3 regions of the Pseudoalteromonas sp. SG44-17 genome follow, and region 1 is predicted to be linked to each of the others. Evidence: predicted binding sites of a transcription regulator. Region 1 holds the regulator's gene; each other region holds the start of a gene.
The links. Region 1 encodes LexA, which represses DNA repair genes until DNA is damaged. Its sites were predicted from a motif close to TACTGTATNNNNATACAGTA; they were not measured.

Region 1 (9,133 bases):
GCTGCTGAGCGTATTCACTTCGAGGTGTTTGGCCCACATCAAGATATTTAATGACGAAACTAAATGCAGGTTTTAAGTGAAAAGGCGCGAAATGCGCCTTTTTTATGGTTTTGGCTATTTAAAGTACAGCATTGCTATTTTTCGCTGCCAAAGCTTGGTTTTGCCATGCGGTAAATAATTTTTGTTGCTTGTCGGAAATTTTTAAACCATAGGTTTTTTGCATATAAAAATAAGCATCGGCAATGCGTTTTCGTGCATAAAAGGGCGGCTCTACCACACGCTGTTTAAAATCTACCTTTACTTGGCAGCGACCATATTGGCTTGCATTACCTGCAATCATGCCAAAGCTATAATTAGAGCGGTCTGCGTTTATTTCACCAATTGCCGGAGCGAGATTATTTATATCAGCTTCCATTTTCCGAAATTGCGCACTGACTTTAATGCAATTTTTTCGGCCGCCATCTTGCCAGCATTGTAGCTGGTGACCAAATTCCCATGCAGACACAATATGTTCCCACTCAATCCGAGTTGCGCGCGCATTTGGTTTGCCTGAACGAGTAACCGCATTGCGAGGCACATAACCACATGCATTTGGGTCGGGCACCAGTTTTTTACCTTGGCGTTTAATATTACAGCCACAATAGAGGCTGGTGGCGTTATCAGGAAGGGTTTTGATGAGGTGTTTTTTTGCGCTGTAAAAACTGGTGAATTGTTCTGCATAAAGGTTAAAACTCACACAACACAATACCAGCGCAATAATTAAATGCGGCATATCCAATCACTTTAGTGAACTACAGGAAGCGCTAGTTTAGAGCGATTATTCAAAAAGTAAATCGCTTAACTGTGTGATGTAGTGGGAATTTTAACTCATCTACAAGGTAAGGTTAGCTACTTGGGCGACGGGAAGTACGTTTTCTAAAACGGATATTTTGTAGTAATAAAATAAAGCCAGTTAAACAAAACAATATGCTACTGGCTGCAAAACTAATTAATAATGGGTTATTAAAATCTTCACGTTGATCATAGTCCATTATGTGTAACATCCAGAAAAAATCGAAAATTCGCCAAATTGTGCTGCGAACAGTAATAACTTGGCCACTATCAGCGGATAAATATAGTGTGGTGTTAAACGTATCGTCAAAATTTACTTGCCAAATATTTTCTTTAAAGCCAACTTCGCGAGTACCTTTAGCTAGTTTGATCGCGTCTGTAACTTGCGCATTAATTAATAGATGAGCTTGGGCATTGGCAATAATTTGCGCTTTACTCGGTGCTACCAAAGGACGGCCAGTAACTCCGTTAAAGCTGTACTCACCGTTACTGTTGCTCACAATAATGGTAGGGATTGTTAAAAAGTGACTATAACTAATTTGTCTTGGTTGAGTAATTTGTGCAACGATATTATCAACTGAGGCTAGATAATCAGCTTGTTTGAATGGGTTATTTAATTGCCGCGCAGCTAAATGTTTACCGTGAACTTTTTCAAGCGGTATAGCACTCATAATTAAACCACCGAGTAACCATGCAAAAATTTGTAGCGCTAATAAGTAACCTAACCATTTGTGAAACTTACGCGCATGTTTAAAAATGCGTTTATCCATAGTGACTACCTGTTTGTTATTAGTGCGGTATTCTATAAATTATATTGAGTTTGCCAATGTGGCAAATTGTCGCATCAACAAAATAAAACTAGCTACTCTAGATTTGGTATATACGCAAAATTAGGTTAAAGTTTGCGTTGTTATTAACGCAGGGTAAAAATGAAACAATGTCGGAAATTCAATTTTTAAATGTAGATCTAGAGCTTGAATCAAAGCAAGATATTAGTTTGTTAGTTGCAGACTTAAAAAAAAGTGCTGTGGTTTTGCATTACGATAAAGATGAGTACCGTCAACTAGCACGTATTGAGTCTAATGAAGACGTTATCTCACCAGATAAAGCGATTAACCACTTATGTGAGTTAATTGAATCTTGCTCACGCAATGCATTAAAGCAGTGGTTATCATGCTCAAAGCGCACCTTTGATATTGGCTTTGAATCAGGCACTTCGCCAAAATGCTTTAATCAAGCGCTCAGTGCCGATACTTTATTGCGTATTTCTGCTATTGGCGCAGGTATTGAAATTACAATTTATCCACTTTCAAGTTAGCCTTTTCGCTCTACAATTGCTGCGGTCATTCTTGATACGCAGCACAGTTCTCCACGACTATTGGTGATTTTTATTTCCCATACGGATGTACGCTTGCCTAAGTGTAGTGGTGTTGCTATCGCGGTTAATATACCATTACGTGATGCTTTTAGATGATTGGCATTGATCTCCTGGCCAACACAATAAAACTTTGTAAAATCAACAGCAAAGTTTGCAGCATAACTCGCCACCGTTTCTGCAAGTACAACATTTGCGCCGCCATGCACCATACCCATAGGGTTATGATGAGCTGGGATCGCGGGCATCGTTGCTACTAAATAATCATCGCCTATTTCACTTATTTCAATGCCCATGGTTTTCATCAATGTGCCTTGACCACTTATGCCGTCATCAAGTTGCTTACATTGTGCTAGGGTGATCGGTTGATACCAAATACTCATCTGTCTACCTCACTAAGTTATTTACTAAATCAGTCTACACTTTTAAACATTTTCCTACAGTTAAGATCATAAAAATAGATAAAATGTACCTATATTATCTAACTGTTAATGGATCTTAAGGATGAAAGTAAAGGTATTTGGATGTGGTGCAATATTATTAATGAGCCTTGTTGCTCAGCCGCAGGCTGTTGCTAGTACCAAACATCAACTCGATATTGGTTTTACCGATTTAGCTGGTTTAGATGAATCTTTTTTAGGCGCACGGTACCGATATTTTGCGCAAGATCTTGAATCTTTGACTGGTCCATACGAGCTAAAAGCGTATTTAAATCAAGTCAATAATTATGCTATTGGTGGGTTTGCTAATGATGATTTTAGCTATTTAAATGCCGATGCTGCCATCTATGGTCCCGCAGGATTAGTTATTAGTGCCAGCGCGCAGCGCCTCTGTGAAGATAATAGCTATTGGCAAAATACTGATTATTTAGTGAGTGCCGCTGTTGGTAAGCAAATGAATGAGCAGTTACAACTAGGGTTCAATGTATATTACAGTCGCTTAGAGCGCCATGATATGTGGTTTGGCAAAGATAATGAAAGAGTCGCGGTTGAATGGACTTATGCTCCTTATGTTCGTTGGACAAATATAGTTAGCAATCAAGGTTGGGATTTAGAGCTAAAGCAATTGGCAGGGCGTTATCGTTATGTGCAGGGGCAGGCGGTTTATTATGTAAATCAAGCATGGTCAGTGGGAGTCGTTGCCAATATTCGGAATCAGAAAAATCTAAAAGACAACTATGAACTGCAAACGCAATATTGGTTTAATCAACATGTAGCATTAAAGTTTGGTCTTGGATCTGCGCTTGATTCTGGAAGTGGTTTAAATAGTATGAGCTTGTTATTAACGGCGCGATTTTAAGCCAATTTATATTTGCGATTTTCAGATAACTGTATATACTCACAGTTAAATGTACTGTATGGAAAACCAGTTGTATGCGCCCATTAACGAATCGCCAAGCTCAAATTCTCGAACTTATTAAAGTTTTTATTAAAGATACCGGTATGCCGCCAACCCGTGCTGAGATTGCGCAAACGTTAGGTTTTAAAAGTGCTAATGCAGCGGAAGAACATTTAAAGGCATTAGCGAAAAAGGGCGTTATTAAAATGAAGCCCGGTGCTAGTCGAGGTATTCAGTTAGTTGAAGAGGATGAGCCGGAACAACTTGGTTTACCTCTAATAGGCAGAGTTGCCGCTGGTGAGCCTATTTTGGCAGAGCAGCATGTTGAAAGTCATTGCAAAATAGATCCACTCTTGTTTAAACCGGCTGCTGATTTTTTACTGCGTGTGCAAGGCATGAGTATGAAAGACATTGGTATTATGGATGGCGATTTATTGGCAGTACACAGCACTCAAGTTGCTGAAAATGGCCAAGTGGTGGTTGCCCGTGTTGATGACGATGTAACAGTAAAACGCCTTGAAAAAGCAGGTAAAAAAGTTTTTTTACATGCTGAAAACGATGAATTTTCACCGATTGAAGTGGATCTTGAACATGAATCTTTCAATATTGAAGGGTTAGCTGTTGGGGTGATCCGCAACGCTGATTGGATGTAAATTTTTTGATCTATATTTTGCACCAAATTGGTGAAGTTTGGTGCATTTAATTTTTTACCGCTTTAATGGCTAGATTTTATACTTAGCTATAGCGTCCTAAGCCCTATCAAATCTACTTGTCAGCTACTTTTAGCCCTCTAATATTATCCCTAATTACAAAATAACGCGCTGATTTTTAGCTGTTATTTATGCACCAAAAAAGAATTTAATTGCTCTTAAAACTTGCTAATTGTTCATTTTTTAACTAATTGGTTAATACACTGTGTTAACAGCTACTTTAAAAGTCTAACAATTTTGCTCAATAGCATAATTTAGGGTTGCGTTAATATTCAGTAACAATAAAAAATAACGAATTGGCGCGAATAAAGCTGTGCCGCCTTTTCGCTTTGCGTTTTGCAATAGCATTTAAAGGAGCCGTCACATGGGTAAATTGAGCTCTACCTTGTGGCTTATATTGTTTGTTCTACCGCAGCAAGTATTGGCTAATAGCCAGTTTAATATGCGTAAGGGCGTAACAGATATAAGTAATGATGTTTATCAGCTGCACATGACAATATTTATTATATGTTGTGTGATTGGGGTCATCGTGTTCGCCGTGATGTTTTGGGCACTGATCCACCACCGTAAATCTAAAGGGGCAAAACCAGCCCAATTTCATGAAAGTACTAAAGTTGAAATCCTTTGGACGGCAATCCCGTTTGTGATTTTAATTGGTATGGCAATTCCTGCGACAAAAACTTTGATTGCAATGGAAGATGCTAGTAAAGCTGATCTCACGATTAAAATTACTGGTTCTCAATGGAAATGGCATTATGAGTACATGGGTGAAGATGTTGAGTTTTATTCAATGCTTGCTACACCTCAAGATGAAATAACTAATCTTGCAAATAAAAACCCTAATTACCTGCTTGAAGTTGATAAACCTTTGGTGTTGCCAATTAATCAAAAAGTACGATTTTTAATGACCTCAGACGACGTTATTCATTCTTGGTGGGTGCCTGATTTTGCAGTGAAAAAAGATGCTAACCCTGGGTTTATCAATGAAACTTGGACCAGAATTAATGAAGAGGGCATTTATCGAGGGCAATGTGCAGAACTATGCGGAAAGGATCATGGCTTTATGCCTGTGGTGGTTGAAGCTAAATCTGAGCAAGCATTTGCAAACTGGCTGAGCGAAGCTAAGCAGGCAAAAGCAAACGCTGCAATTGCTGATGCTGCATTATTAGATCAAACATTACCAAAAGAAGAATTAATGACACTCGGCGAGCAAGTCTATATGGCCAGTTGCGCTGCGTGTCACCAACCAACAGGTATGGGCTTACCGGGGGTTTTCCCGGCGCTCAAAGGCAGTCCGGTAGTATTAGGAGATATTAAAGATCATATTGATGTAGTGCTTCATGGTCGCCCAGGTACCGCTATGCAAGCATTTGACAAGCAGTTATCAATCAAGCAGCTAGCAGCTGTGATCACCTATAAGCGTAATGCATGGGGCAATGACACTGGGGATGTAATTCAACCGAGTCAGATACAAGCCGCGATTGATGCAACTTCGGAGGCTAAATAATGAGTAGCGTAACAGAGCAACAACATGATCAAGCTGCACACCATGATGGACATCATCATCCTGCGAAAGGTTTTAAACGCTGGCTTTATACTACTAACCATAAAGATATCGGTAGCTTATATTTAATTTTTTCGTTGACGATGTTTTTAATTGGTGGCGCCATGGCGATGGTGATCCGCGCAGAGTTATTTCAACCTGGCTTACAGTTAGTAGAGCCTCACTTTTTCAATCAAATGACCACAGTACATGGCTTGATCATGGTATTTGGTGCCGTTATGCCGGCCTTTACAGGATTGGCTAACTGGATGGTACCACTCATGATTGGCGCACCAGATATGGCATTACCACGGATGAATAATTGGAGCTTTTGGATTTTACCTTTTGCTTTTATTATTTTACTGGCATCCCTGTTTATGCCAGGTGGTGGCCCGGCATTTGGCTGGACTTTTTATGCACCACTGTCAACAACTTACAGTAACGATAATACCGCATTATTTGTTTTTGCTATTCACATCATGGGTATTAGCTCAATTATGGGCGCAATCAATGTGATTGTAACTATCGTTAATTTACGTGCGCCAGGTATGACTTGGATGAAGCTGCCGCTGTTTGTGTGGACATGGCTTATCACCGCTTTTTTATTGATTGCTGTGATGCCGGTATTGGCCGGTGCTGTGACTATGGTATTGACTGATAAGTATTTTGCAACCAGCTTTTTTGATGCTGCTGGGGGCGGTGATCCGGTGATGTTCCAGCACATATTTTGGTTTTTTGGTCACCCTGAAGTGTACATTATGATTCTGCCAGCCTTTGGCATTATCTCGACTATAGTGCCGACCTTTTCACGTAAAAAATTATTTGGTTATGCCTCTATGGTATATGCCACATCTTCGATTGCTTTACTGAGCTTTATAGTTTGGGCGCATCATATGTTTACCACAGGTATGCCTGTCGCTGGCGAATTATTTTTTATGTATGCAACTATGCTGATATCGGTGCCAACTGGGGTCAAAGTATTTAACTGGGTAGCCACCATGTGGCGTGGTTCGATTAGTTTTGAAGTGCCTATGTTATTTAGTATTGCGTTTATTGTGTTATTCACTTTAGGTGGTTTCTCTGGGTTGATGCTGGCGATTACTCCTGCTGATTTTCAATACCATGATACTTATTTTGTGGTGGCGCATTTTCATTATGTGTTAGTGACTGGGGCGATATTTTCAATTATGGCCGGGGCGTATTATTGGCTGCCAAAATGGACGGGAAATATGTTCAATATCACCTTGGCTAAATGGCATTTTTGGTTGTCGTTAGTGAGCGTGAATGTATTGTTTTTCCCTATGCACTTTGTTGGTTTGGCCGGTATGCCGCGCCGAATTCCTGACTACGCACTGCAATTTGCAGACTTTAACGCGATTATTAGTATTGGTGGCTTTGCTTTTGGTTTATCACAATTGTTATTTGTGGTTGTAGTATTTAAGTGTGCACGAGGCGGCGATAAAGTGCCCGCCAAAGTGTGGGATGGTGCTGAGGGTTTGGAATGGGAGGTGGCATCGCCTGCGCCTTATCATACTTTTGAAACGCCACCGGAGATTAAGTAATGAGTCATGCACCACTGCTTAAGCGCTTAGTTTTAATATGTCTTGGCATGTTCGCTTTTGCGTTTGCTTTGGTGCCGTTGTACGACGTTTTTTGTGATGTAACAGGCCTCAATGGTAAGCCTTCGTTAGAACAAGCAAAGCAAAGTACGAGTGTTAATGAGGCACGAGAAATCGACGTAAGCTTCACAACTCATGCGCAAAGTGGAGCGCCATTTGAGGTGCAATCACATGAGTATAGTGTGGTAGTAAAGCCCGGAGCTATGCGCGAAGTGCTGTTTAGAGCAAAAAATACCAGTAATGAAGATAAAGTCATGCAAGCTGTACCGTCGGTGTCTCCAGGCAAAGCAGCTAAGTATTTGCATAAAATGGCTTGCTTTTGTTTCGATCAACAACCTTTGAAAGCAGGTGAAGAAGTGGAATTTAAACTGCTTTTTTATGTTGATACGCAATTACCTGAAGATGTTGAAGAGTTAACTTTGTCTTATACCGTGTTTGATATTAGCGGGCAGATAGTGGCTAGTAATTAGGTTGCCAAGCTAATAGCTAATTAGGAGCAAACAAAATGGATAAAAATTACGAAAAATATTATGTTCCCGCGCAAAGTCCGTGGCCAATAGTTGGCGCATTTGCGATGTTTTTTATTGCTGTTGGTGCAGGTCTTACCGTAATGCAAGCAAGCAGCGGCGGTGGTGCTGGCCATTATGTGCTTTACGCAGGAATTGGTGTGTTGCTGTTTATGCTATTTCGCTGGTTTAAAAATGTCATTGAAGAGTCTGATCAAGGCTTATATTCAGCGCAAATGGATCGCTCGTTTCGTCAAGGTATGAGCTGGTTTATTTTCTCTGAAGTAATGTTTTTTATGGCTTTTTTCGGTGCCCTTTTTTATGCCCGGATGATCTCTGTGCCTTGGCTTGGCGGCGCCGGAAATAATGCCATGACCAATGAGGTACTGTGGCCTACTTTTGAAGCAATCTGGCCATTAGTTACTACACCCGGTGGTAGTACGACACAGGCTATGGGTTGGCAGGGATTGCCGCTGATCAACACATTAATATTACTAACCTCATCGGTTACCTTACATTTTGCTCATGTAGGCATGGAGAACAATAAGCGTGGGCCATTAAAAGTATTTATGGCACTGACAATCGTATTAGGGGTCTGTTTTTTAGGACTGCAAGTCGTAGAGTATTTGCATGCTTATCAGGATTTAGGACTGACCTTAGATGCTGGCGTATATGGCAATACTTTCTTTTTACTAACCGGCTTTCATGGCATGCATGTGACCTTAGGAACTATTTTATTATTAGTCATGCTGATCCGTATTTTAAAGGGCCACTTTAGCCCAGATAAACATTTTGCGTTTCAAGCCGCAGCTTGGTATTGGCATTTTGTTGATGTGGTGTGGTTGTGTTTATTTGTGTTTGTATATGTGCTGTAACTTTATCAATTGGTGATGAGTTACTGTGGATGAAACCTAGTTTAAGGGCCGCAATAACAATCACTAAGACGATAACAGAAAACAGCACACGACGGCCTAAATAGTGAGACATAGGCCGTCCATCTGTTTTACCCGATACCATAATAAATAAGGCACGGAACAAGTTAAAAAGTATAAATAGTAGCAACAGTACGATAATAATTTTAATAATCACTGGGTCACCTTTATGCAGTTAATTTTATGGCGTAAACAAAAGCTTAGCTCAATTATTACCATTTGCGTGGTAACCATTGTGGTATTGGTGTGTTTACGCCTAGGGTATTGGCAATTACAGCG
Region 2 (7,782 bases), on a different contig from region 1:
AAAATATGGACATTACCCTTAAACATAAGTTTGATAGAAAGGAATACATAATTGACAGTAAATTCTCATGTGACGGTATTCCTTATGAAGTAGGTGACTTTTTGAATTTCGGTGGAAACGCTCTTGTTCATGAATGTTCAAGTAGTCGTTCATCAGATGAATTAGCAATCAAATTTCAAATAAAAACTCACGGTAATCGAGCTGAAAGATTTAAGCAAGAGATGGATATACACAAGCGTATAAACCATACACACTTAGTTCGTTTTGTTGGTTCTGGTAGTATACGTGCAAAATTGAATAAGAAAGCAGGGCGTTCTCAATTTACTGATATTCAATATGTTATCATGGATAAGTGCGATCAAAACCTGCAAGAATATATAAAAGATGGGAATTTAAGCATTCCTTATTCAGAATATATAGGACAGTTCAGAGGTTTAATTTCAGGGCTTGCTGAATTACATAAAGTAGCTATACACAGAGATATAAAACCCACCAATATTCTGATTAAGGATGGTATTTGGAAATTAAGTGATTTCGGTTTATGTGCCTATCGTGACCCAGAGGAAAGAAATGACTTCACACCAGACGAGGAGAAGATAGGCCCCGCGAATTGGATGTCGCCAGAAAGCAACAGTAAGTTTGCAGGCTATAATACGGACATCACGAGCCACTCGGATGTGTTCCAACTAGCCTCAATTTTTTGGATGATAATAAATCAAAAACACCCCACTGGCATTTTATCAAAAGATGACTGGAGTGGCCCTGACAACTTATACCAAGTATTATTTGATGCCCTACAACATTGTCCAACAAGGCGCCCATTGGATGGAGCTCTGTTTTATGAAAAGATAGTGGAAGCTATCGAGAAACCGATAGCTTTATGACTATCGGTTTTTAAGTTACGAAACTGTTAAACAACTCTCAAAACTTCACTTCTTCTTCCTGGCATATAGAGCTCTATTTCATCACTTGCATAGAGCTTTAAATAGGAATATAAATTTGCTTGGAGATCTTTTATTTTTTGCCGATAAGGTGCTGGGTCATCAGCTAATGCGTCATGCAGCAACCTTGAGATTTGCCCGAAACCCAAGTCTCGTTCTGACTGATTTTCAGTAATTTGTTTTTTTAACCAACGGTATGCCTTTGTTTGCTTAAATAAAGTTGACGCTAATGCAAAATCGTCTTTAGCATTCTCAATTTGAGCAAAAGGTAACGAAGAGTTGAGTTGGTATTCATTCAAAGTAACACCTGGTTTACCTAGCGGGAAGTCTGATACAAACAGCTCAGTTGTTTGAGGCATTATCTCTTCGGGCCATACAGCAGGTAACTCTGTTTCATCCGCATCATCAAATTGTTCTAAAAACGCCTGCATTTTATCAAGCGTATTTATACTTAACTCAGTTGCTGATTCAACAATTTTATTAATGAATGCTTTAGATTGTTCACACGCATTTACTCTACTACAGGATTCTAAGTTACCGTTATTTACTAAAGCTAACCCTTTCCCTGTTAAATTAGCACTGCCATTAAAGATAGTGTCGTGATCAATTTGATAAATTTTTGCGTGCAGGTTTATTAGTGCTTTAACTTGGTAGCCACTGTTAATGCAATCTCGAAGTGCATTCAAGTCACTTGCACCCTTTGCAAAATCAGTTGGTGTAAAACGGCCTATCAATTGCACTTTAGGTTTGTTGTTAGAAATTAATCGACCCAACCAGCTTGTCGCTGATCGGGTCATAAAAGCAGATATAATTGTTACTTTTTCACAGTCAGGTAATATTGCCTCTAACTGCAAAGTAAGATCAGTATTAGAGATCAGACTCGACATTAAAAAGTTCCACAGTCGTCATGAGGTTCTTCTAAAAATTCAGTAATCATTTTCCCCCACTCCCTTCTTACTTGATTTAAATACTCAACTCTATTCTCTATAGATGTCTCATTCATAACTCGAGCAAAACCTGCAATTGCGGTTTCCATCACGATTTTTTCTTCTTCGTTAAGCTTATTCACTAATTTTTTAAAGAATATATGGTTTGTATTAAAAATAACTAAAGTTAGACTTTTACGGGTAGCAACATCAAAAAATGCATCCGAATCTCTTGGCGCGCATTCTATTAAAAATTTAGTACCATTAATAATTGCATCTGAAGCACGAGCTTTAGTTTCATCATTATCAACCCCAGCCCCTCTCAAAAAGTCATCTAGTTCTCCTCCACTAAACGGTTCATCATACTCCTCTGTATTATGACCATTCTCTTCTCTATGCTTTGAGCCGTTTGTCGCAGCGATCTCTGAAGGCGATACTCTACTTTTTTGTGATGGGGAGTTATATTCTAAAGTAACAGTTTTCAGTTTATCCGAAGCTTCTGAAATCATCTTCTTAACAGTTTTAGCTACCTTTAATGCATGTATAAGTGGATCATTATTCTCAATTAAATCCTCTTCAAACTCTTGCTCAGATACAAATCCAACTTGAGAAATTAAGTCCTCTAAATCATAAGGGATTAATTTAACTGCATCTTGTTTATTATTAGTAACACCAAAAAATTCATCTAATAATGGAGAAAAAGAAACTTCAACCCCAATGAACCGCCCCTTAGACTCTCTTAAACCTGATGTAAAAAAAGAATCTCTAATAACAAGCTCTCGACCTGCTCGAACTATTGAAACACCTATATTTCGCTTACAATGCTGGCCGAAAGGTGTAGACCCTAACTCACTTTTTTTACTTTCAGTTAGAATTTGTTTAGCGATACTAGCCTTAACGACTGATGTGCGTATATTCACGCAAGCAGGGCTACTTCTTCCTACATCAATTTCAATTACTTTTTCATCATGTAATTCGAAAAATGCTTCAGACTTATATGGTTCAGGCAGTTCAGGTAAAGAGGTGTTTTTCAATAAGTACATTGGATCATTAGCTTTAAAAATCATGCTAGATTCGAATTGTGAAATTGTATTGTCACTATCAGCTCTATAAATTTTACTCTCTATTTTTATTTTTTCGTCATAAATGAAATTCCTATACATTCTACCGACAAGATATTCACAGTGTTTATAGATTGATTTCCCTGTTTTCCAACTCAAACGATCTAATTTAGACCAGACAACTAAAGTACCAGAAGTGGGCTCGGTGGAGAAAAATGCATCCTTGTATTTGCTTGGGATAGCTTCCATTTTCGGCTCAGGCACTAATTCTAGAATACCTTCTTTCATTTCATCAATATCTAAGTATGTATGGTGTGGCAATTCACCTTCTCGCCAACTCCAAACATCAACGCGCTTACACTGCGAAATAGAAGAGTTTGGTAGTCCCATCCCAAACTTACCCATGCCTTCAGCTTCATTCCGGTGATGTCCACCACCAAATTGCATAGCTGTACGAAGTACTTCCGGCAGCATACCCAAACCGTTGTCCCAAAGAGTAATTTCATCAACAGTATATGTAGCTCGTTTAGCTCCAGTGTCTTTCTTAGATTCAATAAAACCTAGTTCAACTCTCGTTGCTTCTGCCTGTAAACTATTATCAATTAATTCTGCTAACGCATATGCAGAGTTTTTATATCCATTATCACGTAGCGAATCTATAACTGTACTACCGCTTAAAAATCTATTTTCCATATTATTCCCCTCTTATCTTCCACATATCATTCCAATAACCAAACGCAAGACTAATACTTTGAAACTCAGGTATGTTATCCATCACTGTATAAATATTACATTCTTTGTTACCGCCGCTTTTATATCCCCTCATGGCACGGCCCGCCATTTGTAAATACTGTACTAGGGAGTTCATTGGTTTAGCTATTACGGTAACGTTAGTTTTAGGTGCATCAAAACCAGCCGTTAATACATTGAAATTAACAAGAACTTGTAGAACACCTTTTTTATATTGCGCTATTTTTGCTCTGCGACTTTCAGAAGTGTCGTTTTTGCTATCGATAGAAGCTGCTTTGATACCTTGATATGCAAGTGCTGTTGCTAAGTTTATTCCGTGTTCAACTGTACAAGCGAAAACAATGATTTGAGATCCAAGTTTACATTCATCGGTTATAGTTTTTAATATCTGTCGGTTTCGTTCTATGTTATTTGCCAAAGTAGTCATTGTTTCAACGCCGCCTGCATCCCTTAATTCGTATGCAGCAATACCGGAATGATCATAATTTAATGATTTAAAATTGGCTTTAGCTAAGTACCCCTTCTCGACCAAGTAATCTATAGGTGATAGATAGCCTGAAATTTGCATTGATACTTTATTGTTGTAGAAAAAACTAGCTAAACGAGCATCTTCTTCAGATAAACCATCTTCAGAATAGCTTCTGCCTGGAGTGGCAGTTAAACCAATTAAATCAGCGTGAAATGCTTTGTCATCAATAAAGTCTTGAACTACTTCTTGAAACTTAGGAGCTACGGCTTTGTGGGCTTCATCAAAAATTACTAATGTCACTTTTTCAGCAAGCTTGCTGTAAAGAAGTTGTAATTGTCTTGAGTTACTTTTTCTTAAACTTAAAAATTTATGCAAGCCTGCGACTACAAATCCAGAATCAATACCGCTTAGGCTTTCTGTAGAACTTGAATAAAAGCCGTAAAGTGAGGTTGAGCGATTACCTAGTGACTGCCATGCTTTAGAAAATTCAACATAAGCTTGCGAACAAAGTTCCTCTCTATCTGCAAGCCAAAGAACCAAGTTATTTTCAGATTGCCTTAAGTGCTCTGCAGCTATGTTCATTGCTGTGCGTGTTTTACCTGCACCTGTTGGTAGGTGGATTAAAACTCGTTTTTTGTGCTGTTCAAGTTCAGTAAATACTTGTTTACTAATATTTTGCTGATAAGGGTATAAACCATAATTAGGATCTATATGAGTAATACTCTCTAGCGCGTTATCTTGCTCTAATTGACTTTCGTATAATGCAGATAGGCCCATTAAAGCAGCAAATTTGTCAGGGTTTTCATCCGCCCAACTTATTATTGCATCGTAATGATCGGGAGTTACATGCTTTGCTTGAAGTTCAAAACTAGGAAACAACTCGGCTAGCTGCTTTGCTGATAGGCGCTCAATTAACTTATTTCGAAGTCGTGAGTCAAAAATAAAGTCGACTTGTTTAACACTTGCAACTATTCCGGCAAGTTTATTTTTATTATATGAATTGGCCTCTGAGACCTGATTGTCTTGCGCATCAAGTTGAAGTGCGAAATTTATTGAATTTTTAGGAAGAAAGCTTAACAATTCATCTTCAGAGAAATTTAATAAAATTTTAGTAAGCATATTTTAGTCCTTTAATATAAATCAATGCGATAGCTTCCATTATCTATGGACCCTAGGTACGAAGCTAGGCTAAACCACTTGATTATTTATCTTTATATTCAAAACTTTACAATAAACCCCTTATATCTACAAGGGAATTGAGATAAATTCAATAAAACTGTATAAAGGTACAGTTTTTTGTTGTTTAATTACCTAGAAGCCTTCCTCTAAATCTTAATTCACGTTAATATCGCGGCTTGGACAATTTCTCCAGAGGAACTCAAAAAGCAATGAAAGCTAAGTTTACAGGTCACGACACATTCCCTCTGCGCTATGGATGGCTATTCAAAGCAGTTAATCATTTGAATTCAAATGGTAATTTCTCAAGTTCTGACGAAGAAAGTATACGTCATTCTATTGTAGAGCTTGGCGTTGGTAAAAATATGGTTAAAGCAATTCAGTATTGGGCTGAGTCTAGCGGCATTATCGAAAGCGACAGAAAAAATAATAAAACCCTTCATAATGTGACGGAAAACAAAGGACAGTACTTGTTTGGTGACGACGGTAAGGACCCTTACCTTGAATTGCCTGGCTCTATTTGGTTATTGCACTTTTGGCTAAACTTTAATGATGAACACCTAACCGCCTATCGCTACTTTTTTAATTACTCTAATGTTCAGCATTTTGAAAAATCAAAATTGATTGATGATTGCTATGAAGATGCAAAGCGCCTAGTTAAAAGCGAAGTTGGTAATGTTACGACTATAAAAAAAGACATGGATTGTTTTTTAAATATGTATAGTAAAAAAATTAAAGTTACCACTAAAAAAGTAGATGAAGATCACTTCACTTCCCCCCTTGCTGAGCTTAATTTAGTACAAGATAACAGCCGCTCTTTTTATGTCAGTAATTTAACTGAAAGGCCTGAATTACCCATTGAAGTATTTATTTATGCGTTACTTGAATTCTTTAAAGTAGAAACAACTGAATCAAAAGTGAGCACTGTTGATTTTGATTCGTTACTTACTAAACCGTGTTCGCCTGGCCGTATATTTAGGTTATCTGAAGCTGGCCTAGGGCAAAAACTCGATGAAGCTCAGCAACATACTAAAAAAGAAATATCATGGGTCGATTCATTAGGGCTAAGACAAGTAAATATATCTGACTCAGTAAAAAACAATACTATCAATTACTTAAATGACTATTACGGCAAATACAATGTCTGAATCTATTATTGAAATAAATCAACGATATAAAAGCTCCACTCGCATTGATGTTGATAGTGCTAACCTAAATCCCTTTATAGATGACTTTATCGTACATGGAACGGCTATTAATGTACTTGATACTGTAAGCCGTGAGTTTGAGGGCAGTACACAAAGAGCCTATACAATCACAGGCCCTTATGGCTCTGGTAAATCGACTATAGCCTTATTTTTATCTTGCTTACTTTCTACGGATTCAGAACAACGTAGTTACGCTTTAAACAAGCTTAATAATTCTCAAAAAGTAATAAATGGGTTTGATGATAGGTTTAAAATTACTAATGGTTGGAAAACTATTAAGCATGTCTGTGGCCTGGAAGCACCCGCAAATAGTATTCTAATAAGCTTATTGAAAGCGTTTAATATCAAGTTTAATGCAGAAGATATACTCGCTCTTGATGATGATAAGTGCTTAGCAAAAATTAAATCTGTTTTACAAAAACAAAATGATGGCGAAGACGGTGTTTTAATTTTACTAGATGAAATGGGTAAAGCTTTAGATTATCAGTCGCGTGCAAATAAAGACTTACATTTATTTCAGTCTCTCGCTGATATTGTTCAACAAGTAAAACGGCCTGTATTACTGGTTGGTTTTTTACATCAAGCATTCTCTGATTACGCTAAAAATAAAGACGTAAAAACACAGCAAGAATGGAGTAAAGTTCAAGGCCGCTATAGAGACTTAAGCTTTAACCCTTCGATTGATGAATCTTTAGTACTTGTAGGTGACTCAATATTTAGAGCCCCAAAAGTAGTAAAAGCTATTGAATCAAAATATGAAAAGCTGGTCGAGGTTGTAAGTTCGGCGTTTGCAAATCAAAACAAAAATATTGATGCGTTAAGTAATACGTTACCGCTAGATCCTATAGTTAGTTTGTTGCTTGGCCCTGTTTCTCGACGCCGCTTTTCTCAAAATGAGCGTAGTTTGTTCGGCTTTTTAGCGTCACATGAGAAATATGGATTTAGAGAGTTTTTAGAAACAGAGTATAGCGAACTTAATGAAGCACTAAGTTTGTATCGCCCTGAAATGTATTGGGACTATTTACACCATAATTTACACCATTTAATTGTTACTTCACAAGATAGCAAAGCATGGCTAGAGGGTTGTGATGCAATTTATAGAGCTGAACAAAAAGGTGGCGAACTACATACAGCCATTACGAAGCTAATTGCTCTATTAACTATTTTTGGTTTTCATCACCAGTTACATGCTAAACGTGATTTTATAAAAAAATATTTTACTAGTCGCGGATACGAAGCTGCTGAAATAAT
Region 3 (7,782 bases), on a different contig from region 1:
AAAGAGTTCAATCAACAAAGTTGCAACTTCAATAGTATAAAGAAAACGAATGATTTTTGAATGATCGTTGGTGTTATCGCCCTTATTTACAAGGGCACTATTCATGCGCTCTAAATTTTAATTTTTTTTATATAACTTGTGATAATAGCCTTTTATTTTTTGTGAGAGCGCATTAGATGGATAATCATAAATTAGAGCGTCAAGAGGATATGCTTAAGCGAGCTGCTGCGCTGGCTATATTTGCCGCTATTGCTTTGGGCGCTTATATGGCATCCCCTTTAAACACTACTACTGACATACCAACTTTGAAATTTGGTGTGAATGATGTAATTAAACATAAATTAATAGAGTTAAGTCCAATTAATGTTGAAAAGAACACTGCATACTTTACGATTAATTGCAGAAATTTTGACATAGGTACACATAGCTATTTTGTAACATCTAAAGGCTCATCAAGGCATGATGAAGTGGCCATGCTTAATTGCCCAAGCGAAATGCACTATCTGGACTGCCCAGATTTTACAGTTTACTACAAAGCAAACTTGGCTCATGTTGATGTAATTAAGGGATATAGAGAGCAATATTCGGCTCAAACAGTTAAGAATTGTGCCATTAATGCTATTTTATATGCCCCTACTAGAATACGCCCTTTGGATGCTAACACGCAAAAAGAGAGCGAAAACAAGGCAAGCTGGGATGATGTGTGATCAGCGGGTTAAGTTTTTTGATTTAAATAATCATAAATACTCACATCCATATGTGGGCTGGCTTTTATGCGCTTAGCTATTGTGGTGTTTTTCTTTGACCACCTTGAAAGCGCAGTCATAAAGTTTATTTTACGAGAGCCATATTTATTAGTAAATGGCGCCTCGAACGAATTTTTATAACGATTAATACCAAACTCACTTTGTAGTTGGTTGAATTCGGTCTCCGTAAATGAAGCGATGTTTAAAACATTCTCGTCTTTAAACCGGGTTAAACACCAGCCTTCTTGGAGTTGTACTATTGAGCTATGTAACAACTCAGCCTTACAGCTAAAATTGTCACTAAGGAGTATTAGCCCATACGCCTCATGAGCTATCAATGAAAATTCTACATGAGCTATTTTAGTAGAGTAGACACCATAGGATTTTGGTATTCGCATAACGCCTCAATTAGCTAGAATAATTAATCAAAGTGTAACGTAAAAACAAAGCTTGCATGTATTAATTGTTGGCCATAAAATAACTGTATATTCAACCAGTGGTTTTGTGTATGCAGCCAACGCCTATCATCAAGTCTCTCAACGTATTTTCACTTTCTGAATTTAAACCCTCAGCAGGCTTTCCAAACCCAGCGGAAGATTGTTTAACTCAACCTATTAGTCTTGATATGCTGTTAATGGCGCGGCCGAACAGTTCATTTCTGTTTAAAGTCGCTGGCGATAGCATGGTTCCAGACATTCAGGATGGGGCAATCATTATCGTCGATAAATCTCTAAAGGCCACTTCCGGTAAAGTCGTTCTTGCAACACTTGATAACGAGTTTGTTGTTAAGCGTTTAAAGTTAGAGCCCGAAAACAACAGGGCTATATTTCAAAGCTCGAATACAGAGTACGAGCCAATCGTGGTCGAATTTGATGATGAGAATAATTGGGATGAAAATGTTATATGGGGCGTTGTCACTAGCGCTATAAGCATTTTTTGATGTGGGTTCTCTGTGATATTAACGCTGCATATGTTTCATTTATTCAGCTATTTAATCCGCAATACGATATTAATACCACGCCGCTTGGTGTGTTAAGTTCAAACCAAGGCAATGTTATAGCGCGAAATCAACCCATGAAAGCGCTAGGTGTAAAAATGGGTGAGCCCCACTTTAGAATCAAAGAATTAATTCAAAACAGCAATGGTCATGTGTGGGGCAGTAATTTTACTTTGTTTGGAGATATGAGCAATCGTTTTCACACAGAACTAGAAGAATTACTATTTGACTGCCACCGCTACTCAATTGATGAAAGCTTTGGCCGTATTGACACGGCCATGGCACCAAATCCTAAATCATACGCTTTACATATTAAAAATACGTTAGCTAAGAACTTGGGCATTGGTGTGGGTGTCGGTGTCGCGCACACAAAAACACTTGCTAAACTTGCTTCTCATGCAGCTAAACTTAATGCATGGAAAGCCAAAACCAATAGTGTAGCTGTGCTCGATACCCCTGAAAAGGTTGATTGGGTACTTAAAAGAGTCAAAGCAAGCGATATATGGGGAGTCGGTTCAAAAACGGCGGGAAAGCTTACTTTGCTGGGTGTTAATACCGGTTTGGAATTAAAAAATTTTAATGTTGTAGAGGCGAAACAAAAGTTTGGTGTCGTTTTATCACGTACTATACAAGAGCTCAACGGTATAAATGCAGTGCAGCTAAAGGATCTTAACGAAGGCCGTGATAGCATTTGTGTTTCTAGAAGCATGGGTAAGCTTGTTACAGATTTAAATGAGCTTAAAAGTGCGCTGTCTTCACACGTTTCTACTGGAGCGGGTAAATTACGGCGGTTTGAGTTGTTCACCAATAGCATGACAATATTTGTTTCAACGGATGTGTTTAGGCTGTCTCAGCCACAGTTACGTAAAAGCATTGAAGTGAAGTTGCCTTTTCATTGCGCAGATTCGGACGTATTAATTAGATACGCAATGTTTGCTTTAGAAAAGATTTACCAGGAGGGCTATCAGTTCAAAAAAGTTGGCGTTATCTTCAATCAGTTATTATCAAAGAATGACAATATTCAACTAAATTTGTTTAATGATTCTGGTGATTTCACCGTTAATAAAATGACTACGGTAAGTGATGAAATAAATAGTAAGTTTGGCAACAATGTCATTAGGTTTGGCGTGCAGGGTTTCAAGCAAAGTTGGAAGCCAAGAGACGACCTGGCACCAAATAGCTACACAACCAACTTCAATGAATTACCGGTAGCACTTGCTAAGTAATAGTAAGTGTCGAATTGGCTGCAGGAGAATACCAATGTTACTAAAGCTTTTGAAAGAATTATTTGAAAATCGGCCAACTGATGGTGAGCATGTTGAAGAAATTAACTCAAAAGAAGAGGTCCTATCACTGCCTGAACCCATACGTATTAATGAACGGTTATATGAGCACTTTTCAATGCTTACAATGCACGATGGTCAACTACCCTTGTATTTATACCACGGTGGTGCGCATAAACCTGGTAAACCAGTAAAAGGGACGTTGTGGCTTAGTGATAATCAACTTGATGCTAAGAGATATGCTAACTTTGGTTGCAGCAACATACCGAATCATGAACCGATTGTTTTTAAAACTCAACCAAGCACAACCCTAAAAATGCTAAGTTTTCCGGGGAACCACGTTGAAATATTATTTAAAATTTATGGTAGGGCATGGTCACACTCTGAATTTCATAAAGACCTTGTTCAAATCCAGAATGCTGGAAAAATTGATTTTGATGGTTTTTATAGACCCAAAACTCATGAATATTTTGTACTAAATGTAGAAGATAGTTTGCACTTTCTTGAGGAAGAATGCATTACAGATTAAAATGTCACCTTTGGCTTTGGCGCTTTATTTGTCTTCGCAGGCCGCGCCAGAGCCACCCTAAGTATTTCCAAAACTGAATGATATAGATATTTCCCCAATACGTTTAATCTTCTATAAGTACTCACCATTCACATTAAAGCAAATGTTTTGAACGGTATCACAGAGCTTTGGGTGCCTGTACCTCGTACTTCAATGTTAAGTTGATTCCCTTTAAAAATCTGAAATATTCCAGCAACTAGAAAAGTACCGCCAGTTGCTGAAACCGCAGTTGTACCGGCATTATGTTCACTGAGCTTAAAATTAGGTGCAACAGTTACTCCTACATCTAATCCTCACTAAACGGTAATGGAAGGGCGCAAGTTAATATATCAGGTCTATCACTAGATATTTTCTTAGAAGCCCACTGAATTGAACCGTCTTTTCCACGGACCTTGAGATACCGTCCTGAAATTTGATCGTTATCCTCAGTATCAAACATGCCTTTTACTATCACGCTAATGACCGATCGAATGTCTGATTGTGAAGTGACGTTCATAAGCCATTGCGCGGTCGGTAATCCGGTACCTGAAAGCCCAATCTCGAATTTAAAATAATTAGATGCTTGGTTCTTCTCATGAAGATCTTCGCTAAGTTGATTTAATTGCGTACCCATAAAAATTACTCCTCGTTATATGTGCTTCTTCAAGTCTAACTCAATGTACAACGGTAAATTTAAAGTGCAGACCAAGGAAGTGTAATGTAGAGCTACTATTACTATCATAATGCAACCTCGGTTTTCCTTCACCTTTAGGTTGCTCCCTTAACAGTCGCTTCACTGGTCTGTTTTTAAGTACCATAAATTACACTTAAGAGCCATATTCCCATGCAATATAATATTTCAACTCTAAAAGTCAAACCCTGCATAAAACCCCCTCATACAAGGGTGAGAACTCTGCAGTGCACTGCTTTAAAATAAACATAACTGAGGTTTATCATCGTTTTGACTGGGCAATGAATCCACATCATTTACTTTTGTTGGGAATTGCAAGTAATAGTCCTCAGCTTTAATACTATTTGCGGTTAAATAATTTACCAGTTGAGCTATTTTACACTGGTTATGAAGCCGGTAAAGCTGACTTTGAGGCATCTGTATAACACCAAGGTTTATCATATCCTTTAATATTATAGTTGGGCAGACTCCAGTTTTAAGTGCATTATTATCTAAATATAATGGAAAAATTTCCTCAACATATTCCCAAGCTTTCCCGTTCTCTCCAATAGTGAACTTCTTTACGTTATCAAAAGGTAGCGTTAAAAAAGAGTCATAAGCACTGGATACGCGATGAGGGCTTTGGAGTAAGTTTTCCTCCTCATCAGTAACCAAACCTACTGCGCCGATATTATCGATTGCGTCTGCAATATCAAAGTAGCGCTCACTGTCACCGATCGCTGCTGCTTTAGGTTCAACATACTCAGTTTTAGGTATACCGTAACGATTACCCAATGTGTGCACATCATGCCAAGCTTTGATTGCCTGACCAGGCCAATTTTCACCACCTTCTCTTGCAAAGTAAAATTGAATTGCAACAATGCTAGGGTAATCTATCAGCTGAAACTTAGGGTCTTCGCCTGCTTCCTCCGCTCTTTCAATTTCTAGTGCATCTAATGTTAATGTGAATTGCAGCAATTTCATACGGTATTCAATTGAGTAGTCATTAAAAGAGAGTTTAATAAATTTATTGTTTAGTAATTTCTTACTATATCTAGCACGAGTTAGCTCTAAATCATTAAGAGTATTAAACATATAATTTCTCAACTCTAAAATTCCTGACATATACCCGTATTGTTTATTAGAGGTTTGAATTTGATTTTTTAAGCTTAAATCTTCTTTAACAAGACTACACAAAGTACAGCCAAATCTGGACGAACACGGCTTATTATTTACAGTTGAGTTACCTACAAGTAGATCACAAGTTCCCGAATTTCCTGCGCTATAATGCATTCTTAAATTAGCCGTTAGATCTTCACCAAAAGATTCAACATCACCATTTTCAATTTTATTAATAAGCTGCCAAACATCATTTATCGTCCAATCTTTTATCGGCGCAAGTTTGTAGCCCATATCTGTTAATGTAACTACGTCAATTGTTTCATTTCGTAGGTCAAGCGCTACCGCTCGTGCTTTGGATTCCGAGGAGCGGGAGCCTGACAGATTTAATATTTTATCTGTTTGATACTTAGATTTCAGTTGCTTAGTAAAATCGATTAAGGGGGTTATTTTCCAATCTGATGTGCATTGCCGTCTGCCAACCTGATTATTCATTGTTCTTAACAAAAGGCCGCGACCGATATACTGAACGAGAGGCCTTGATTGCGTCTTAGGCTGTATAAAAGTTGATACAATTGGTAAGTTGAACTCTTCCCCGTACGACTCTAAAGCTAAATGACAATCTTTTAGAAAATCCATTATTTCAAAATTGTCTATTGTTGTATCAACCGTAGTAACATGTAGTGGCCCAACATTAGGATTAACCAACACCGCCTGCTTTAGCGCTTCCGCAGCACAGTGCGCTACACAAAAGGAGTCCTTGCCGCTTATACCTACTTGGGGTACGTAGCCCCTCAAATACAAATCTCTTAATGTAGAAATTGTTTTACTAACTTTGGACATTTTATTATGCACCCTAATAATAATTTTTATCCAAGTTAGCATCTATCATAAATTGCGCTACTCATTCAAAATTAAGGTAACTAAAAGTTATACAAAACCAAAACAAGCAATTAATAATTAACGTTGTTACCGCTTTTTAAAGTGTAGGAAAAACACTAGATAAGCTACACTGTGTAAAAAAACAGTTAACGGTGGTTTTATGTCATTTGATGATGGATTAAAGTCAGGCAATTACTCTAAAAACCCCTACAGTGAAGATAGTGCGGAGTTTGATAGTTTTGAAAGAGGATGCACTCAAGCACTTAAAAGAGGTATATTAAATATAGACAGGTTACGAGCAGACGTTGACTACTACAGTAGTAATAGACCAGCGTTTATTGATATGTCTGAGTTAAAAGGCTCTAAAGTCATTGATGGAAATAATTTAGAGCCGCTTTCAAATAGCTATGCGCGTGCTAAAGGTTATTGAATATGCTTGTTTACTCTAATTAGTTTTTTATATAGCTTAGATTTTCACGCAAACAATGGATAAATTCGTGACTATTTACGGAAAGAAAAAGTCAAATGTTGATGTACGTGTCCCAACCCGAGCCGAACTAAAGCGAATAGGGCTTTCAACAGGCGTTGTGTTATGTGTGTTTGTTGTCAATAAAACAGACACAGATGAATATTTAGCTTTCTCTGAGCCAATGGGCAGTGAGTATAAACGAGGGTGGGGTAGTACCCCCGAAGCAGCTCAAGTGTATTCAAATCCCAAAAATGCATTGAGCGCTATAACTGGTTACGATAAAGGGGTTATTGAAAGATGCCCTTTGTTTGAGCATAAGAAACAAATTTTTGTTTGGCCAATGCCTGATGAAGCTTTTGAGTAGTTAACTTTAAAAGGAACTTTTAGTATGACAGTAACTAAATGCAATTTAACCATTGATGATATTTTTGGTGAGGGCGCTGTTGATGCCCCGAAATATTTAGCGCCAGAATCCAGGGCAAGAAACTTAGCTTTGTTTTCTTCGTTCCCTGAGCGATTAGCAAGAACTAGAATAGAAAAATTCAATTTTTACTCTGTACAAGAAATTCCCATATGCTCCAAATATAAGCCACCAACTAAGTTAAGGTTCATCAAAACAGATCAGAAATTTTGTGGCTCTAAACTGGTGACCATAAGCGTTGGTATAAAAAAGCTAATAGCGTTTAATGAAGAGCACTTTTTGAGCTTGCACGCCGAACGATACGATAAAGTTAAAAATGCAATTGCTAACGGTGAAATTGATATGCCAATGGTTTATTTATCAGAAGAAAAATTGCCGTATGTTGGTGACGGTAGGCATCGTATTATTGCGTTACATAAATTCGACTTTTCATCAGTGGAGGTAATGGTACCTGCCGATAAGGTAGATACCATAAAGAAGTGTTTCTTATAATCAATAATTTATTTACTACAGCTTAGTAGCTAGACGATTTGGGTAAACAAAGTCAGAACAGTCAATGCATTTAATTTTACTTGCATCGGAATGTTGGGGATTGATAATAAAGTTATATTCTTCTGGACATAGACTTGACGGCACTTGGAGTACAGC

Region 2: the regulator LexA is predicted to act here: its motif matches at 5,422-5,441, upstream of H5182_RS21280 (DUF4007 family protein).
Region 3: the regulator LexA is predicted to act here: its motif matches at 1,226-1,245, upstream of H5182_RS13910 (LexA family transcriptional regulator).

The regions. Positions count from the first base shown of each region.
Region 1 is NZ_JACJEV010000016.1:84,764-93,896, reverse strand. Features, by position in the region: gene hmpA (NO-inducible flavohemoprotein) at 1-51, shown strand, start outside; gene H5182_RS12845 (endonuclease) at 119-772, opposite strand; gene H5182_RS12840 (hypothetical protein) at 885-1,601, opposite strand; gene H5182_RS12835 (hypothetical protein) at 1,769-2,149, shown strand; gene H5182_RS12830 (PaaI family thioesterase) at 2,146-2,589, opposite strand; gene H5182_RS12825 (hypothetical protein) at 2,711-3,505, shown strand; gene lexA (transcriptional repressor LexA) at 3,580-4,197, shown strand; gene coxB (cytochrome c oxidase subunit II) at 4,619-5,761, shown strand; gene ctaD (cytochrome c oxidase subunit I) at 5,761-7,359, shown strand; gene H5182_RS12805 (cytochrome c oxidase assembly protein) at 7,359-7,886, shown strand; gene H5182_RS12800 (cytochrome c oxidase subunit 3) at 7,922-8,797, shown strand; gene H5182_RS22550 (DUF2909 domain-containing protein) at 8,697-9,011, opposite strand; gene H5182_RS12790 (SURF1 family protein) at 9,024-9,133, shown strand, end outside.
Region 2 is NZ_JACJEV010000055.1:4,910-12,691, forward strand. Features, by position in the region: gene H5182_RS21260 (protein kinase domain-containing protein) at 6-884, shown strand; gene H5182_RS21265 (phospholipase D-like domain-containing protein) at 911-1,828, opposite strand; gene H5182_RS21270 (ATP-binding protein) at 1,828-3,621, opposite strand; gene H5182_RS21275 (DEAD/DEAH box helicase) at 3,623-5,266, opposite strand; gene H5182_RS21280 (DUF4007 family protein) at 5,536-6,471, shown strand; gene H5182_RS21285 (hypothetical protein) at 6,464-7,782, shown strand, end outside.
Region 3 is NZ_JACJEV010000019.1:35,236-43,017, reverse strand. Features, by position in the region: gene H5182_RS13920 (hypothetical protein) at 177-707, shown strand; gene H5182_RS13915 (hypothetical protein) at 716-1,144, opposite strand; gene H5182_RS13910 (LexA family transcriptional regulator) at 1,255-1,686, shown strand; gene H5182_RS13905 (Y-family DNA polymerase) at 1,686-2,969, shown strand; gene H5182_RS13900 (hypothetical protein) at 3,004-3,555, shown strand; gene H5182_RS13895 (hypothetical protein) at 3,881-4,207, opposite strand; gene H5182_RS13890 (phosphoadenosine phosphosulfate reductase family protein) at 4,502-6,205, opposite strand; gene H5182_RS13885 (hypothetical protein) at 6,405-6,674, shown strand; gene H5182_RS13880 (hypothetical protein) at 6,742-7,077, shown strand; gene H5182_RS13875 (hypothetical protein) at 7,102-7,626, shown strand; gene H5182_RS13870 (RES family NAD+ phosphorylase) at 7,642-7,782, opposite strand, start outside.